DNA from 2 places in the Ruminococcus sp. D54t1_190329_F1 genome. Region 2 is predicted to be linked to the other one. Evidence: a T-box and tRNA genes for the amino acid it is inferred to sense, from the RefSeq annotation. Region 2 holds a T-box; the other holds one or more tRNA genes.
The links. The T-box of region 2 lies ahead of metG (methionine--tRNA ligase). A T-box ahead of a tRNA ligase gene usually reads a tRNA of that ligase, here a tRNA-Met.
Positions count from the first base shown of each region.

Region 1 (9,283 bases), on a different contig from region 2:
GGCTAAATTAGGTCAGCTTTATCTTCAGAAGGGTAAATGGAACGATCAGCAGATTATCCCGGAATTCTGGGTTGAAGTCTCCACTGCTAAGCATAAGGAAAGCATCGAAGGTACTTTCGGCTATGGCTACCAGCTGTGGATGGAGGCTCGCCCGGGCAGCTTTGAATTCAATGGAATGCTTGGTCAGAATGTGATCGTTTACCCTGACATGAACATGGTTGTAGTCACAAATGCCGGAAATAACGAACTTTTCCAGAACTGCGTCATGCTGAACATTATCCGCAAGCACTTTCCGCGCAACTTTCATCCTGCAGATATTCTGCCTGAAAACCCATGCGCCCAGACACTCCTGAACCGCCTGACTGCAGAGCTTGAAAACGGCATTCAAGCACCTCAGACACTTCCTTCTCTCCGAAAGGGCGGCTGGAAAAAGAATCCGCCCGGACTCCGCCGCAGCACCAATACACGACCTAATACCTGGAATTACGTGAAAGGACTTCCTGCGCCGAATCCTTACCAGTTCACCCAACAGCTTAATGGCAAAGTTTTTGAACTTTCTCCACAGAGCATTGGTCTTTTCCCGCTGTTTATCCAGATTTTCCACAATAATATGACGGAAGGTGTGCAAAAGATTTCATTCTCCTGTGAAAAAGGCAATTTCTCCGTAAACTTTCTGGAATCCGGCGAATGGCATAACATCCCGACAGGACTTGGAAAATTCAAAGAATCCTGGCTTACCCTCCACGAGGAAAGCTATCTGATTGCAGCCTCCGGAGAATTCACTACAGATGAAAACGGAACCGCCGTCCTGAAGCTGGACTTCACCTTCCTTGAAGAATGTGTTCGAAGAAAAATCAACATTTTCTTCCTTCCCGAAGATGAAATTCTCATCCGCTGGTACGAAACACCAGGCAAAGGCATGATCATGGAAGGCCTGGAATCCATCACCGAAGAAATCTCCAACAACTTTCTCTATGGAGCCTTCAAGGGCACAGGCGGCCTGGAGCTCCTTCACAGGGTAATGGAACAGACTATTGAACCGGTTTCGCATGGGTATCTGGTGACACCTGCTGAAGTGGCTCCGGAACAGAGATCAGTTTCATTCTTAAATGAATCAGATTGCGGAGAACTTTCAGCAGAACCCAGTGAAACAACGACCACTTCCTATTCTGCAGAAAGTTTGTAATGCACCATATATCGCACTTTAATAGAAAGAAAATTTTTTACGACCAAATATGCGGTCAATCAGGAGGTACCCCATGATTTCCCAGGAAAAACGCTTAATCATCACCTTTCGCTGCACCACTGACGCCATCGCCATGGAGAAATCCTGCAAAGCCACTGGTGCTCCAGGAAGACTGATTCCGGTTCCAAGAAGTATCTCTGCCAGCTGCGGACTTTCCTGGTGTGCGCCCCCCACAAGCCGCACTGCCCTTGAGAAACTACTTCAGGAGCAAGACCTGGATCCTGAGGGCATATATGAGTGTATAATTTAATTATTAAACAGGCTCTAATGCAGTACAAATTAATTTTCAGCATTACTTACGCAATATATTAAAAATTTACTGTGTCAGAGTATCCATTACTTAATATATGCTGTATTATAGAGTCTGTTAAAAAATGTCAATTAAAAAAATACAATATAGATAGTAGGAGAAATTACACATGGAAAACAAAACATTTGATGCGAGAGGAATGGCCTGCCCACTCCCAGTTGTAAACGCAAAGAAAGAATCCGAAGAAATGACAAATGGCGGTACCCTTATCATTCTCGTTGACAATGAAATTGCCGTCCAGAACCTTACCAAATTTGGCAACAGCAAAGGCTTTACAGTCTCTTCTGAGAAAAAAACAGAGAAAGATTTCACCGTAACCTTCCAGATTCCGGAAAACAGCACAACCTCAACACCAGCAGCTGAATCCGCCGCTCCCGCCTGCACCCCGGATTCCAAGAAACATGGTCTTGTAGCCGTCCTTTCCGCCAATACCATGGGAAATGGTGAAGAACAGCTTGGAAAGATTCTTATGAAATCCTTCATTTTCGCTCTCACCAAACAGGATCAGCTCCCAGAGATCATTCTGTGCTACAACTCCGGAGCATCCCTTACCTGCGAAGACTCCGATTCCCTGGAAGATCTGAAATCTTTAGAAGCAGAAGGAGTAAAAATCCTCACCTGCGGTACCTGCCTTGACTTCTACGGCCTGAAAGAAAGCCTGGCAGTCGGCAGCGTTACCAACATGTACGAAATCGTAGAAATTATGGAAAACGCAGGCACTATCATACGTCCATAATGCTTTGACACATTAAAAAAGTACTCAAAAATTCCGTCCGATATCCATGAATGAACCATGCTTGCATAAGCGAATTCATGGATAACGGATGGGACTTTCATAGCAAATAACTTCTAAATAAATAAAATCCACGCTTTAAAATCAACTCAATTTTCTTTGTAATCAAATTTTGATTTAAAGAAAATAAAAAGATAAAAGCGTGGATTTCATTTTTATCTGAGACACATTTGAGACATCTTGTTTTCAATGGGACATTTACTCACGATTACTTGGTGTTATTTAGGAGTTATAAAAAAAGACCGGAAACCCTTACAAATAAAGGATTTCCGGCATTCTGTGAAGTGAAGCATCGGGGATTCGAACCCCGGACAACTTGATTAAAAGTCAAGTGCTCTACCAACTGAGCTAATGCTCCATGTTAAATTTGTCATATATTTCACATCTTAAACGCCAAGTTTTTTCCTAAACAACCTTCGGCATTTAAAATGCCCAGAGCCGGAATCGAACCAGCGACACGAGGATTTTCAGTCCTCTGCTCTACCAACTGAGCTATCTGGGCATAAGTAGCGGGAATAGGATTTGAACCTATGACCTTCGGGTTATGAGCCCGACGAGCTTCCAGACTGCTCCATCCCGCGATATATTCTTTTAAAACCAAAAGCCGATGATCGGACTCGAACCGATAACCTGCTGATTACAAATCAGCTGCTCTGCCAATTGAGCCACATCGGCACGTAACCACTGGCTACAACAGATGAATTATATTCATCAAATGGATGGAGAAGGATTCGAACCTTCGAAGGCATCGCCAGCAGATTTACAGTCTGTCCCCTTTGGCCACTCGGGAATCCATCCGTGAACGAATTTATTATATACAAAGAAGAAAGTTTTTGCAAGATATTTTTTCGGTTTTTTGGATATTTTGTGTGCCAGAGCGTGTTTGAAAAAGCATTCCCGCAATCTGCACGCCCCACTTTGCAGTATATTTTGCTCGAATTCAGTTGCCATAGCCCGCTACGGTGCCCTCATCCGGGCAAAATCTTCCACAAATTGTGACGCACATCTTGCAGAAAGCCTTTTTCAAACACGCTCCAGGTGAATGAAAAAAGAATCAATAACTCATTTTTTTTGCAAAGAGGTAGACGAATGGGGAAAAATCTGCTAAACTACAGACAATGGAAATAGTTAAGGTGTTTCCAAAGATAGGAGGAATTTTATCATGTATGAGTTAGTTAATGCAACAGAAATGCTGAAAAAAGCAAAAGCTGGACATTATGCAGTAGGTCAGTTCAATATCAACAACCTTGAGTGGACAAAGGCTATTCTGCTTACAGCACAGGAACTGAATTCCCCGGTTATTCTGGGCGTTTCCGAAGGCGCTGGTAAGTACATGGCTGGTTATAAGACCGTTGTTGGAATGGTTAAAGGTATGATGGAAGAGCAGAAGATCACTGTTCCGGTTGCACTTCACCTGGATCACGGTTCATATGAAGGATGCCTGAAATGTGTTGAGGCTGGATTCTCATCCATCATGTTCGACGGTTCTCATTACCCGATCGAAGAGAACGTTGCTAAGACTAAAGAACTGGTTAAGATCACAAGAGAGCATGGAATGTCCTTAGAGGCAGAGGTTGGCTCCATCGGTGGTGAGGAAGATGGCGTTATCGGTATGGGCGAGTGCGCAGATCCTAAGGAATGCAAGATGATCGCTGATCTTGGTATCGATTTCCTGGCAGCAGGTATTGGTAACATTCATGGTAAATATCCAGCTAACTGGAAGGGCTTAAGCTTTGAGACTCTGGATGCAATCCAGCAGCTTACAGGTGATATGCCGTTAGTACTTCACGGTGGTACAGGTATTCCTACAGACATGATCAAGAAAGCTATCGACCTTGGAGTTTCCAAGATCAATGTTAACACAGAGTGCCAGCTTTCTTTTGCAGAAGCTACACGTAAATACATCGAGGAAGGCAAAGATCAGCAGGGTAAAGGATATGACCCACGTAAGCTTCTTGCACCTGGCTTCGATGCAATCAAGGCTACTGTTAAAGAGAAAATGGAAATCTTCGGATCCGTTGGAAAAGCCTGAATATGATTTTTCTCCGCACATGCGGAAAGAGAAAGGGGACTGCGCAAGCAGTCCTCTTTTGCATATATGAGATGTTTCACAGACTGCTTTTTCCAATAGGTTCTGGCTTGTGACCCGAATTATTATTCAAAGTCTGGATCTGATAAAAATTGTAATGTTTTGTACAAGTTGCGACAAAATGTCCATATTCAAATATCACTCTCTAAAAAAATGAACATGTTTCTTGATTTTTTATCATGGTTTTTTAACAGAAAAATCAGTATTATATAAACATCTTAAGAAACGGTTCTCAAAGAAAAGGAGAGTAAAATTATGAAGATGAGAAAAATCGCAGCAATGGGACTTAGCGCAGTTATGGCAGCTTCTATGGTACCGGCATTACCGGTTATGGCTGATGATGCAGCTGGAAAGGTTTACTACTTAAACTTCAAACCAGAGCAGGATGAAGCATGGCAGAACCTGGCAGCAAAATATACAGAAGAGACAGGCGTTCCGGTAACAGTTGTTACAGCAGCTTCCGGACAGTATGAGACCACACTTCAGTCTGAGATGGCTAAGAGCGATGCTCCTACACTTTTCCAGGTAAATGGACCAGTAGGACTTAAGAACTGGAAGGATTATTGCTATGATCTGTCCGGATCTGATATCTACTCACAGCTTACATCTGATGCTTACACTGTAAAAGACGGTGATGCAGTTGATGGTATTGCATACGTAATCGAGTCCTATGGACTGATCGTAAACAAAACCTTACTGGAAAAAGCAGGCTACACAGTAGATGACATCAAGAGCTTTGATGATCTGAAGAAGGTTGCGGATGACATCCAGGCAAGAAAAGATGAGCTTGGAGTGAAAGGTGCTTTCACAAGCGCTGGTATGGACGGATCCTCTGACTGGAGATTCAAAACACACCTTGCAAACCTTCCAATCTACTATGAGTATCAGGCAGATGGCATCGATGATACAGATGCAATCAAGGGAACATACCTTGATAACTATAAGAACGTATTTGATCTTTATATTACAGATTCTACCTGCGATGGAGCAGAGCTTTCTGCTAAGACAGCAGATGACTCCCGTAACGAGTTCATCAACGGAGATGCAGTATTCTATCAGAATGGTTCCTGGGAATATGGCGAACTGTCCAAGACATACAGTGATGACGAGTTGGCTATGATCCCGATTTACTTCGGTGTTGATGATGAGAATGAAGGCCTTGCAACCGGTACAGAGAACTTCTGGTGTGTAAACAAAGAAGCTTCCGAGGAAGATATTCAGGCAACACTTGATTTCATGAACTGGTGTGTAACTTCTGAGGATGGAACAAAGGCTATGTCAGAAGATATGGGCTTCACAATTCCTTTCAAAACAGCACAGGAATCCACAAACGTATTTGTAAAACAGGATGCAGAGTATACAGCAGCTGGTCTTACACCTGTATCATGGAACTTCACAACAATGCCATCTGAAGAGTGGAAGAACGGTCTTGGTACAGCACTTACATTATATGCAGCAGGAAGCGGTTCCTGGGATGATGTAGTTTCCGCATTCGTTGACAATTGGGCAACTGAGAAAGCTCTTTCCGAATAATCGTAACAGGTAATAAATTTCTTTCCAACAGCATATAATATGTCCGGAAGAAATTCAGGACATAATATAGAATGGTGAACAGGGTGGGGAGGCGAAATACAGCCTCCCCATTTTAATGGGAAAATGATGTAATGTTTTGGGGTGGCGGATAACCTTCCGCAAAGGTGTCATAACAGGAAAAGGAGGAGTGAAAAATGGTAGGAAAATCTCTGAAAAAATGGTGGCCGGTATTTGTTCTGCCAACATTGGCTGCATTTATTATCGGTTTCTTATGGCCGTTTATCTGGGGTATTTATCTTTCATTTTGTAAATTTTCAACTGTAAAAGATGTAGTCTGGGTTGGACTTTCCAACTACCAGAAAATTTTTATCGGCGGTGACTTCAGTCATGCATTCTGGCTGACCGTTGTATTCGCATTTGTTTCCAGTATTCTGATCAATGTGCTGGCATTTTCCATTGCACTGGCTTTGACAAAAGGATTCAAAGGAACAAACGTGTTCCGTACTGTATTCTTCATGCCGAACCTGATCGGTGGTATTGTACTTGGTTATATCTGGCAGACACTGTTAAACGGTCTGCTTTCCATGTGGGGACAGCCTCTTCTGAAGTTGTCTGCAACAAATGGTTTTATTGGAATGATCATTCTGTTGTTATGGCAGCAGATTGGATATATGATGATCATTTATGTGGCTGGTCTTAATAACGTATCTCCGGATCTGATTGAGGCCGCACAGATTGATGGCGCAACCGCAACACAGATCCTGTTTAAAATCAAGATTCCGATGATCATGCCATCTGTTACAATTTGTACATTCCTTACTCTTACAAACGGATTCAAGATGTTCGACCAGAACCTTTCCCTTACAGGCGGAGATCCTGGAAAACAGTCACAGTTACTGGCACTGAACATTTACGATACATTCTACGGACGAAGTGGTCCTGCATGGAAGGGGATCGGTCAGGCAAAAGCAGTTGTATTCTTTGTACTGGTTGTTGCGATCGCATTGATCCAGCTTCGTGCAACATCATCTAAGGAGGTGCAGGCATAATGGCAGATAAGAAAAAAAGTATTATCCCAACTATAATTCTTTCTATAATTTCAATTATCTGGATCTACCCGATTGTTATGATCCTGTTTAACTCCTTAAAAGTGGAGTCCGCAATTACTACATCTGGTGTTTTCCAGTTTCCTACATCTGAGACCTGGAACGGAATCCAGAACTTTATAGCCAGCGTCACACAGATGGATTTCCTGAAATCCTTCTGGTACAGCCTTGTGATCTCAGTTATGTCTGTTGTTTTGATTCTGCTTTGTTGCTCTATGTGCGCATGGTACATTGTACGTGTAAACGGCTTGCTTTCCAAGGTTCTGTATTACCTTTGCGTATTCAGTATGGTTGTTCCTTTCCAGATGGTTATGTTTACCCTGGCAAAAACAGCAGATACTTTGAAACTGAATAATCCATACACCATTTGCATTGTTTACCTTGGATTTGGTGCCGGACTTGCAGTATTTATGTTTACCGGTTTTGTAAAAGGAAGCCCGCTGGAAATTGAGGAAGCTGCCATGATTGATGGATGCAGTCCTCTGCAGGTTTTCTTTAAGATCTTGATTCCGATTTTGAAACCAACCATTATCTCTACTGCAATTCTGGAGCTGATGTGGGTATGGAACGATTATCTTCTTCCAACACTGGTTCTGGATATTAAGAAGTATAAAACAATTCCAATGGCAATCCAGTATTTCCGTGGAAGCTATGGTCATGTGCAGATGGGACCGATGATGGCAAGTATTATGATCGACATTATCCCGATTATTGTTGTATATCTGGTTTGCCAGAAATATATTATCGAGGGAGTTGTTGCAGGTGCAGTTAAGGGTTGATTTCTTTGGGTAAAAGAACGGTTTTTACCTGAGAAATTTGGAGATTATTCCCTTTTCAATATGATACCAGAATGTTAAAATAAAGATAGTTCTTTGCAGAGATGCGAGGGGCTATCTTTATCTTTATATAAGATTTCATGTGCGCCAGACAGAAAAAATGGGGCGAAGCAACAGGCGATATGAAATTTCTGGCTTTTCTGACAGACGGACATAAATGACAGTTGGAAGAGTTGTCCCGGTGTTAAATATAATAAAAGATCGGAGTACCAATATGTACAGAGTTTTGATAACAGACGATGAGAAAATTGAGCGGGAGGGAATTAAATTCCTTCTGGCACAGGAAGAGGGAGAATACGAGATCCATGAGGCTGCCAATGGCAGGCAGGCACTGAATGTATTGCGAAGTGAAGAGATTGATTTTCTTTTAACAGACATAAAAATGCCTCATATGGACGGTCTGGAGCTGGCTAGCAAGGTCAGAGAAGAGTATCCCAATCTTCCAATTGTAATTTTTAGTGGATACAGTGATTTCGCTTTTGCCCAGGAAGCTATGCGTTACGGAGTGAAGGATTACGTGCTGAAGCCGGTTGATCCGGATACATTTCATACAACTATCGGGAAAGTAAAAGCAGAGCTTCAAAGTATCCGGTCCAAGAAGCAGAAGGAAGAGAAAGGGAAGAATTTTCTTCTTCAGTATTTTCTTCAGACTTACCTGTATTCCGGAAATGAAGAAGTGTTGAAAAAAGCTGGGGAGATTTTAGATGAATCTAACTGGGAGCAGTGGCACTGTGCGATTCTTATCGAATCAGATAAGGCATTTTTTGACAATGTTCCAGATAATATTGATGAGGAACTGATGCAGGGATTGCACCGGAATTTCTTTTACCTGAATCTGAATACCAGACAGTCTGTGCTGTTTTTTTCTGATGTGTACTGCGATTATCAGCTGGTTGCCAAGCATTTATATGACATTTTGAAGCAGAATTACTCTGCAAGTTTTCACCTTGCAGTGAGCAGCCGGTTTGAAGGGCATGAGGCGCTGCCTGAAATTATGTCCCAGTTGGAGCAGACCATGGAGGAGAAATTTTATCATCCAGATGTGCATGTGTTTAATAATGAGGCCTCTGACAGCCAGCCGGTGAATGCGGAGACACAGGATTCCCGTCTGATGGAGAAGATTTCCGAAGACATTTCCCGCAAAGATGTGGAGCAGCTGAAGAAGCATTTTGAGTGTCTGGTGAAGAAATATGAGAATGATACCCGTTTCTCTGCCATGTATGTGAAATTTGTTTTTTCCAATGTGATCCAGGAGCTTTTTCAGGAAAATCAGTTCTCTGAGGAGCGGAAGCTGGATCATGAGGTAGAGCGGCTGTACAGTTGTACCAATCTGAAGCAGATCCTTGCAATCACCCAGGAGAATATTAAGG
Region 1 covers NZ_JADNDC010000012.1:14,618-23,900, forward strand. Annotated here, with positions in the region: gene I2D69_RS07135 (serine hydrolase) at 1-1,186, shown strand, start outside; gene I2D69_RS07140 (DUF3343 domain-containing protein) at 1,260-1,496, shown strand; gene yedF (sulfurtransferase-like selenium metabolism protein YedF) at 1,666-2,292, shown strand; tRNA gene I2D69_RS07150 (tRNA-Lys) at 2,635-2,707, opposite strand; tRNA gene I2D69_RS07155 (tRNA-Phe) at 2,779-2,851, opposite strand; tRNA gene I2D69_RS07160 (tRNA-Met) at 2,857-2,930, opposite strand; tRNA gene I2D69_RS07165 (tRNA-Thr) at 2,952-3,024, opposite strand; tRNA gene I2D69_RS07170 (tRNA-Tyr) at 3,066-3,147, opposite strand; partial or broken gene I2D69_RS20890 (DUF6783 domain-containing protein) at 3,161-3,316, opposite strand; partial or broken gene I2D69_RS20895 (DUF6783 domain-containing protein) at 3,293-3,391, shown strand; gene fba (class II fructose-1,6-bisphosphate aldolase) at 3,512-4,381, shown strand; gene I2D69_RS07180 (ABC transporter substrate-binding protein) at 4,694-5,971, shown strand; gene I2D69_RS07185 (sugar ABC transporter permease) at 6,166-7,020, shown strand; gene I2D69_RS07190 (carbohydrate ABC transporter permease) at 7,020-7,856, shown strand; gene I2D69_RS07195 (response regulator) at 8,128-9,283, shown strand, end outside.
Region 1: it encodes a tRNA-Met, which carries the amino acid that the T-box ahead of metG (methionine--tRNA ligase) is inferred to sense. The anticodon was not compared.

Region 2 (9,283 bases):
AGGGGCGCAGGTGGTTTATACAGACAAAGGAAAATCTTATAAAATGCTGTTGAATTTTTCCGAAGATGATGGAGTAACAGGACATGCCCAGGGTGAACGTACTGATACACTGGCACAGGGAATGGAGAGTGCCCTTCCATGTCAGCTGTATGTTCTGGATCAGGAGACTGGAGAACTGGCGTGGGAAGAATTTACAGAAAAGGTAGTTTCCTGTAAGGTGGATACAAAACCTGGAGAAAATTCCCGGAAGGTAGATTATGTAGAACCGGTTCATAACGAGAGTTTTCCAAATGCAGCATATGTTTCTGATATTATTTATACCTCAGACAGCGGTACTAACGATATCTTGTGGAACCTGACGATGAAAAACGGAGATACGATTTCTCTTAGCACACGGCTTACCATTGAAAAGCAAGCAGCAGTTACCTATTTTTCAGAGGATACGCCTATGGAGACCACAGAGGAACTGAATGCATTGCTGGCTTCCATTGAGGAAGAGGTGTCATCGGAAACTCCGGTTTACCTTCATCTTCCGGCAGTAACTTATGATGGTGATATTGTTTTTGGAAATCATGTGTGGGGAATTTATGGCAGCTCAGACGGAGATGACGTGACTACTTTCACAGGAACCGTCAGCTTGCGCGGATTGAATGGAAATTACGCGGAAATGTCAGGAATCCAGTTTAAAGGGAATTCTGGAATTGGGGTGAACGCGTATTGTCTTACTTTACTTTCCAAATGCAGTTTTAATGGTTGGGATACGGCTGCAATTGCCAATAATGAAGCCTGGGTAAATGCAATGGACTGTACTTTTACCAATAATAAAATTGCACTGAAGTTTAACAGCAGCATGGCTTATGGTACAGCGCCCAACTATCTGAATAATACATTTACCGGAAATGGAACGGCGGTCTGCATTGAGAATCTACCTGGGAATGAAGTCCTTGATTTCGCGGGAAGTACTTTCTCAGAAAATGATGTGGACATTGATAATAAAGCAGAGTATTCGGTGGATACGGCGAAGGCAAATTTTGAGACTGCTTCGGAGTAATGCTCTGTGAGGGCTTTTTTATATAGCGTTCAAGTAATATTTTAATAAGAGTTTTAGGGTTACAGATTAATCATTTTGCGGTCTGTAACTCTTTTTATATTACGGCACAATGGCAGATGCCGCCGAGACTCCCTGCTGCAGTAGCAGAATCCTGCAAAGTATGATTTCTGTGCATCGCGAAGCGTGTTGCTGTGAAGGTCGTGAACAGTAATAATTTCTTCTTGTACTATGCTTTCAGGTAATTGCTTTCCTTCCTCCTATTATTATATGATAACTTATCAGTCTCAAATAAAATTACAAAAAATGAGGGTCAAAGGATGAAGAAAAGAACATTAGCGCTGGCGTTGGCATTGGGGTGTGTATTTATGTCTCCAACGCTTTCCTATGGGGAAGAGAATGCAGAGGTAGTTTCAGAAATAGAAGAGGATTCCAGTACGGATGAAGGAAACAATAACTCCTGGGGAAAAGTTGCGGTAGTAGATGACTTCGGGGATGCAACGGGGCAATCTGTTATAAGTACGGTTGTTTCCGGAACCTTTAGCAACACGGCAACAACCGGTAGTGATCTGCTTGTCACAGCATATATTAATTTTGATGAATTTGATTATTGTTATGATTTATCTTTTAAACTTTTAGAGTATAAGGATACCCCTGCTACTTATTTTTCTTCTGATTCTAAAGAATTGAAAATAAAAGTTGGAAGTATAAATACGGTATATGAATATGGTTTGCTAGGTGAGGAACCCAATGGCAATGTTTATGTCAGCGGATCTTCAGGAGAAGATATTGTGAAATGTTTATATGAAGGAAATGATATACGTTGTGTACTGAATCTTGGTTCATCTAAATATAGCTTTGCATTGGAAGCAGGCAATATCGCAGAGCTAATTGATGAAGGCGGATATGGTGCGCCGTTAGATGAGGAAGGCAGGAAGGAAAGAAAAAGTAAACATGAAATAGAAGAAGCGCAGGAAAGCAGCAGGAAAAAACAGGAAGCAGAGCTTGCACAGGCGGAGAAGGTTATAAAATCCAAAGATGATTTTATTGCTGCATATGTGAATCATACAGATGCGGATAATGACTATGAAAGTGGATTTTATTACTTCAAAGCTCATGCAGACGAGTTTGAGACTTTAACAGAAGAGGAATTATCCTCCATTTTTCCATGCAGATTCCGGTATTATACGGTCAACTGGGCAATTGGCGGAACCACTGGTGCCGGAGACCTTTATGAATATGACGCAGATGGTAATACAAAACAGCTTGGAAGCTTTGGAACAGATGACAGCTATCGCACAAGAGAAGAAATAAATCCCAACTGGCCTGAGATTAATGGAAGCTGGCGAATCGAAGATGGAAAACTGATCCGAACAATTACATCTGGAAATCAGGAAAAACGTTATATTGTGAAATCATTAGACCGTGACGGCTATTATTTATTATGCTTTGAAAGTGCAACCGGCGAGGTGAATGCGGTTATGATGATTGTTTTATATGATGAGAACAATATGCCGTTGTATGAATTTACAGAAAATTAAGTAAAAAATAGAGAGAAAAGCTATGCTGGGAGGGGCTGTGGTCCGCACAAATTAAACGAAAAGGGAGAGACACATTTTGAGAGTTTTTAAGAGTGAAAAATGGGTTAGGGACACCTGATTTACATATTAAAAATGACGGAAGTCTGCCCAAAAAGGGAATCACGAAAGTGATTCCCTTTTATAAAAAGCTTTATTTTATGCGATTCCCCGGTAAAAATTATTCTCCAAAGTATCTCTTAAGAAGACCTGCGAATGCTTTGCCGTGTCTTGCCTCGTCTCTTGCCATTTCATGAACTGTATCATGGATTGCGTCAAGGTTAGCTGCTTTAGCACGTTTCGCAAGATCAGTCTTACCAGCTGTAGCGCCGTTCTCAGCTGCTACACGCATCTCAAGGTTCTTCTTGGTGCTGTCTGTAACAACTTCACCTAATAACTCAGCGAATTTAGCTGCGTGCTCTGCTTCTTCATAAGCAGCTTTCTCATAATACATACCAACTTCCGGATATCCTTCTCTGTGAGCAACACGTGCCATAGCAAGATACATACCAACCTCAGAGCACTCGCCCTCGAAGTTTGCTCTTAAATCAGCAAGGATGTCTTCGCTGACACCTTTAGCAACGCCCACAACATGCTCAGCTGCCCATGCCATTTCATCATCCTGTTTCGTAAATTTCTCAGCCGGAGCCTTGCAGATTGGACATACTTCCGGAGCTGTGTCACCTTCATGAACATAACCACATACACTACATACCCATTTAGCCATAATTAAATTCTCCTTTTCTTATATAAAATTTTTATTTAGTTTTTAATAATAGTAATCATTACTGTTTTATGGTAACATATTGTTTCTTGCTTGTCAAGAGTTATTGAAACTTTTTTCTAACAGGATCGAATGTTCACTTAAAGTTTGGTGCTGTGGCCATTGCTTGTCGAGCGGCTGTAATTCCCTACAGAATAGCTATGATCAGAAAATGAAAAATTTATTCAACTGATTAGTGAGACTCTTCCTTCAGGCATTCCTTGCAAATTCCGAAAAATCTTGCTTTATAATCGGAAATCTGACCATCCTTAAAGTCAGCTGCAATACTCTCAAGGCTTTTATCAATATGTTCGCTGAATACGTCCATCACTCTGCCGCAGCGGGTGCACATAAAGTGACAATGGGGAACGGTGCGGGCATCGAATCGGTCTGCTCCGCCAAAGCTGGAAAGCTTCTGTATTTCACCCAGATCAGCGAGAAGAGAGAGGTTTCGGTATACAGTTCCAAGGCTGATGTTTGGATAAATCTGCTTCATATTCTCATAAACAAAATCAGCGGTGGGATGGTCGGTTCTGCCAGTAAGAAACTCCTTAATAGATTCTCTCTGGCGGCTGTATTTCAATGTGGCCATCTGATTCCTCCTTTCTCTCAATAATAGTAATTGTTACTGATATTAATATACAAGATAATTGCAAATTTGTCAATAGTAATTTGTCTAAATTTACACTAAAATTATAAATATTGCATCGCTGTAAAATGATAAATTTGGGTTTACAAACCCATTAAAATGTGATACGCTCTTTTATATGAATTTATAAGCCAAACCCATAGAAAAAGAGAGTACATTTGCGTACCGCATTACAGAGAATCCCCCGGGAGATGAGCAGTTAAGAGTTGCTTTTCCAGGCTGAGAGGGGGTGTGTATGGAACAGATGGAAGATGGCTTTGGAGGGGCGCAGTTGAAGTAATTTAGGCTGCGACAGGAACGCCTGTTATAGCGTAAGGGTATGAAGGTACCCGGTGAGATTCCCGAAGATGGTTTTTCCATCTGTACCGTGAGGCGGGAATGAATAGAAGTGGTAACACGGGATAACTCGTCTTCTCAGTATATTTGAGAAGACGTTTTTTTATGTTGTGACAGGAAGGAGAAGTTTAACCAGCTCTTTTTGTTACACAGAAAAGGAGGAAATACAATGAGTAAACCAAAATATTACATCACCACAGCCATTGCCTATACATCCGGCAAGCCGCACATTGGCAATACCTACGAGGCTGTTCTGGCAGACGCCATTGCGCGTTATAAAAGACAGCAGGGCTACGACGTATTTTTCCAGACCGGAACTGACGAGCATGGCCAGAAGATTGAGCTGAAAGCAGAAGAAGCAGGTGTTACACCTAAAGAATTCGTTGATAACGTATCCGGTCAGATCAAGAATATCTGGGATCTGATGAATACATCCTATGACAAATTCATCCGTACCACAGATGAAGACCATGAGAAACAGGTTCAGAAGATTTTCAAGAAAATGTATGCAAAAGGGGACATCTACAAGGGAGAGTACGAGGGAATGTACTGTACTCCATGTGAGTCCTTCTTCACAGAATCCCAGCTTGTAGACGGAAAATGTCCGGACTGCGGACGCCCATGCGTACCAGCCAAAGAAGAGGCTTATTTCTTCAAAATGAGCAAATACGCAGACCGTCTGATCGAGCACATTAAGACACATCCGGAATTCATTCAGCCGGAATCCCGTAAGAACGAGATGATGAACAACTTCCTTCTTCCGGGACTTCAGGATCTGTGTGTATCCAGAACCTCTTTCAAATGGGGAATTCCGGTAGACTTTGATCCGAAACACGTTGTGTATGTATGGCTGGACGCACTGACCAATTATATTACCGGAATCGGTTATGATTGTGATGGAGACAATTCTGAACTGTTTAACAAGATGTGGCCTGCAGACCTTCATCTTATTGGAAAAGACATCATCCGTTTCCATACTATTTACTGGCCAATCTTCCTGATGTCACTGGATCTGCCTCTTCCGAAGCAGGTATTCGGTCATCCGTGGCTTCTCCAGGGCGATGGAAAAATGAGCAAATCCAAAGGAAACGTTATCTACGCAGACGAGCTGGTTGATTTCTTCGGCGTTGATGCTGTCCGTTATTTCGTACTTCACGAAATGCCGTTTGACAACGATGGTGTGATAACCTGGGAGCTGATGGTAGAGCGTATGAATTCCGAGCTGGCAAATACTCTTGGAAACCTGGTAAACCGTACCATCTCCATGTCAAACAAATACTTTGGCGGCGTGGTAGAGAATAAAGGCGTAACAGAACCAGTTGACGATGATCTGAAGAACTTCATTCTTTCTGTTCCTGCAAAAGTTGATGCAAAGATGGAGAAACTTCGTGTAGCAGATGCCATCACAGAAGTGTTCACTATTTTCAAACGCTGCAACAAATACATTGATGAGACAATGCCATGGGCACTTGCAAAGGATGAGTCCAAACAGGATCGTCTTGCAACCGTTCTTTACAATCTGGTTGAGGGCATTTGTATTGGAACCACTCTTCTTGAGTCCTTTATGCCGGACACAACCAAGAGAATCCTTGGTCAGTTAAATGCTTCTGAGAGAACTCTTGAGGATCTGAAGACATTTGGACTGTATCCGTCAGGAAACAAGGTAACAGACAAACCGGAGATCCTTTTTGCCCGTATGGACATCAAAGAAGTTATGGAAAAAGTAAACGAGCTTCATCCACCGAAAGAAGAGCCGAAGGAAGAAAAGCCAGAGGAGAAGGTTGTAGATATTGAGGCGAAGCCGGAGATCACATTTGATGATTTTGCAAAGCTTCAGTTCCAGGTTGGTGAGGTTATTGCCTGTGAGGCAGTGAAGAAATCCAAGAAACTTCTTTGCTCTCAGGTTAAGATCGGAAGCCAGGTTCGCCAGATCGTATCTGGAATCAAGGCTTACTATACACCAGAGGAAATGGTTGGCAAAAAGGTTATGGTAGTAACCAACTTAAAACCAGCGAAACTTGCAGGAATTCTTAGTGAGGGAATGATTCTCTGCGCAGAGGATGCTGAGGGAAATGTATGCGTAGTCAGCCCTGAAAAAAATATGCCGACAGGATCTGAAATCTGCTGATTTTGACCGGAAGCGTCCATCTGATATAGCCGGAATATAATATAATAGGTTAATATTGTTATAAAAAGGGACGAATTATGTGTAATAAACTAAGCCATTTTGATAAAAATGGTAATGCTGTTATGGTGGATGTCTCGGATAAACCGATTACCCACAGAACTGCAATTGCAACAGGTTCTATCCAGGTTGGAGCAGAAATCATGGAGCATCTTACTGCAGGCACTGTGGCAAAGGGAGACGTTCTTGGCGTTGCCAGAGTTGCCGGGATCATGTCTGTGAAGCACACCTCGGATCTGGTACCTATGTGCCATCCTTTGCCGGTTACCAAATGTACCATTGATTTCGAAATTGAAAAAGAAAATGGAATTATCCGCACTTTTTGCACTGTGAAGACAGACGGTAAAACCGGTGTGGAAATGGAAGCCCTTACAGGTGTGCAGGTGACTCTTCTTACAATTTATGATATGTGCAAGGCAATCGACAAGCATATGGTGATGACGGATATTCACCTGGTAGAGAAAACTGGCGGTAAGAGTGGAGATTTTTTATTCAAAGAAATAAAAACGAAGGGGGGAGAAAAATGAAACGAGTAGCAATTATCACATCCAGTGATATGGGATATCAGGGCAAGCGGGAAGATTTAAGCGGTCCGGCAATTAAGGAAATCGCAGAAAGAGAAGGCTATCAGGTAGTATCTATGGATATTCTTCCGGATGACCGTGCCATGCTTTCCAGACGAATGGCGGAAATCGCAGATGAGAATCAGGCAGAACTGATTTTGACTACTGGTGGAACAGGTTTTTCCCCGCGGGATGTTATGCCGGAGGCCACCGAAGATATCACAGAACGTAAGGTTCCGGGAATCCCGGAAGCCATCCGCGCCTACAGCATGACGATCACAAAACGCGCCATGCTCAGCCGCGCCACAGCCGGAATCCGGAAAAAGACTCTGATCATTAATCTTCCAGGCAGTCCGAAAGCAGTAAAGGAGAGTCTGGAATACATTATTGGAGCTCTTGGTCATGGCATTGAGATTATGACCGGGGAAGCTGGAAATTGTGCAAGGCAGTAAATATTCATAAATTTTATAGTAAATGAGAATCCCCTCCACTATGCAGCAGTTGCTTTTGTGGAGGGGATTCTTAGTTTGTGGGCTGGCGAAGACTGCTTATGGCTGCTCTTTCATAGTTTTAAAATACTGGCTTGTTACAATCAGTGAATTGTGCACCATATCTTCCAGTGCCTGATCGGTAAAATATGCGGCGTGAGGCAGCATAAGTACATTAGAGACTGTTTGAAAAATCATTCTCGCAATCTGCACGCCCCACTTTGCGGGAGATTTCACCCGAATTCGGTTGCCGTAGCCCGCTACGGCGCCCTCATCCGGACAAAATCTCCCACAAATTGTGACGCACATCTTGCAGAAAGCCTTTTTCAAACACGCTCTAGGAAGATCTATAATCCGAAATTTTTACGAATTATATTTGCAAGCAGCTCTGCAGTACCGTCAATTCCGAAATTGTTGCTGTTCAGCATCAAATCCATATATTCGGTACTTCCTGGCTGTTGACCAAATGTCGCAATCAGTTCGCTGATGCTGTTGTATGCAGGTTCAAAAGCAGAAGTGTCAGGCGTGTTTTCAAAGTATTCCAAAACGTAGCTGACGGCAGCGGCAGTACCATAGGTAAGTCCGTCCTCGTCCAGATCAAATTCCGGGGTATGGTGATTAGCGCCGGAACCTAATTCGTCATTTTTTATTCCCACGAAGGTTTCTACACCTGGAAACAGGCTGCACATATAACTGAAGGTTTCAGATGCCATCCATGGCTCACAATCATATATGACATCTTCGCCGATCTGTTTCTTGATCGAATCAAGATAGGTTTTTCTGCATGCAGGATAGTTCTCTGTAGGTAAAAGCTGTTCCAGCAATTTAAACTGGTAGGTACAGTAATTAAGAGGACAAATTGCAGCAACAATTCGTTCAAATTCTTTGATAAATTCTTCTCCGCTGTTTCGATCCATCATTCGGATGCTTCCTTCGCAGGTAAGCTTGTCGGGAATCAGGTTAAAGGTTGCTCCTGCATTGACAGAGCCCAGAGACCAGGTCAGAACGGTGTTTGGCTTTATGTATTTTAGCCGGAGTGTATCAAGGTTGGAATATATGTCATGGAAACAGTCAATTACACTGTGGGCAAGATCCGGTCTGGAACCGTGTCCGCCTTTTCCGTTTATTTCAAGTACGAAGTGGTAAAGGCCTGACATGGCAGAACCCTGGCAGCAGGAAAGTTTTCCTGTGGGAATGTCCCAACGCACATGAGAGGCGTAGCAGGTGTCAAACTTCATGTCCTTTTCTGCCATATAAGCCAGAAGCTTTTCTATATTCCGATGTCCTTCTTCTCCTTCCTCAAACATAAGGACAACGCGTCCATTTAGGGATGCTTCCATATTCTTCAGTATTTTTGCGGCGCTAAGAAGCATAGCAATGTGGCCGTCATGGCCGCAGCCATGCATAACACCAGGATTTTTGGAAATACATACTTTTTTATTCTTTAGATTAGTCTCGGATTCCAGTATGGGAAGTGCATCGATGTCGGATCTGAGAAGAACTGTTTTTCCGGTACTGTCTCCGTTTATATATGCAAAAATGCTACCGCCTGGTACCTAGACATAAGGAATATCAATTTTTTCAAGCTTCACATTATCTGTCGAATCTTCTGAATTGTCAAGTATTTTTTTGTGTTTTTGAAATTGTGTTTAAAATAGTTCGATGTTCGTTCTA
Region 2 covers NZ_JADNDC010000023.1:30,927-40,209, reverse strand. Annotated here, with positions in the region: gene I2D69_RS11910 (zinc ribbon domain-containing protein) at 1-1,051, shown strand, start outside; gene I2D69_RS11905 (hypothetical protein) at 1,369-2,589, shown strand; gene I2D69_RS11900 (NADH peroxidase) at 2,807-3,352, opposite strand; gene I2D69_RS11895 (transcriptional repressor) at 3,582-3,980, opposite strand; T-box leader at 4,169-4,454, shown strand; gene metG (methionine--tRNA ligase) at 4,543-6,501, shown strand; gene moaC (cyclic pyranopterin monophosphate synthase MoaC) at 6,579-7,085, shown strand; gene I2D69_RS11880 (MogA/MoaB family molybdenum cofactor biosynthesis protein) at 7,082-7,573, shown strand; gene I2D69_RS21105 (DUF6783 domain-containing protein) at 7,670-7,918, opposite strand; gene I2D69_RS21100 (DUF6783 domain-containing protein) at 7,817-8,071, shown strand; gene I2D69_RS11870 (amidohydrolase) at 7,957-9,150, opposite strand.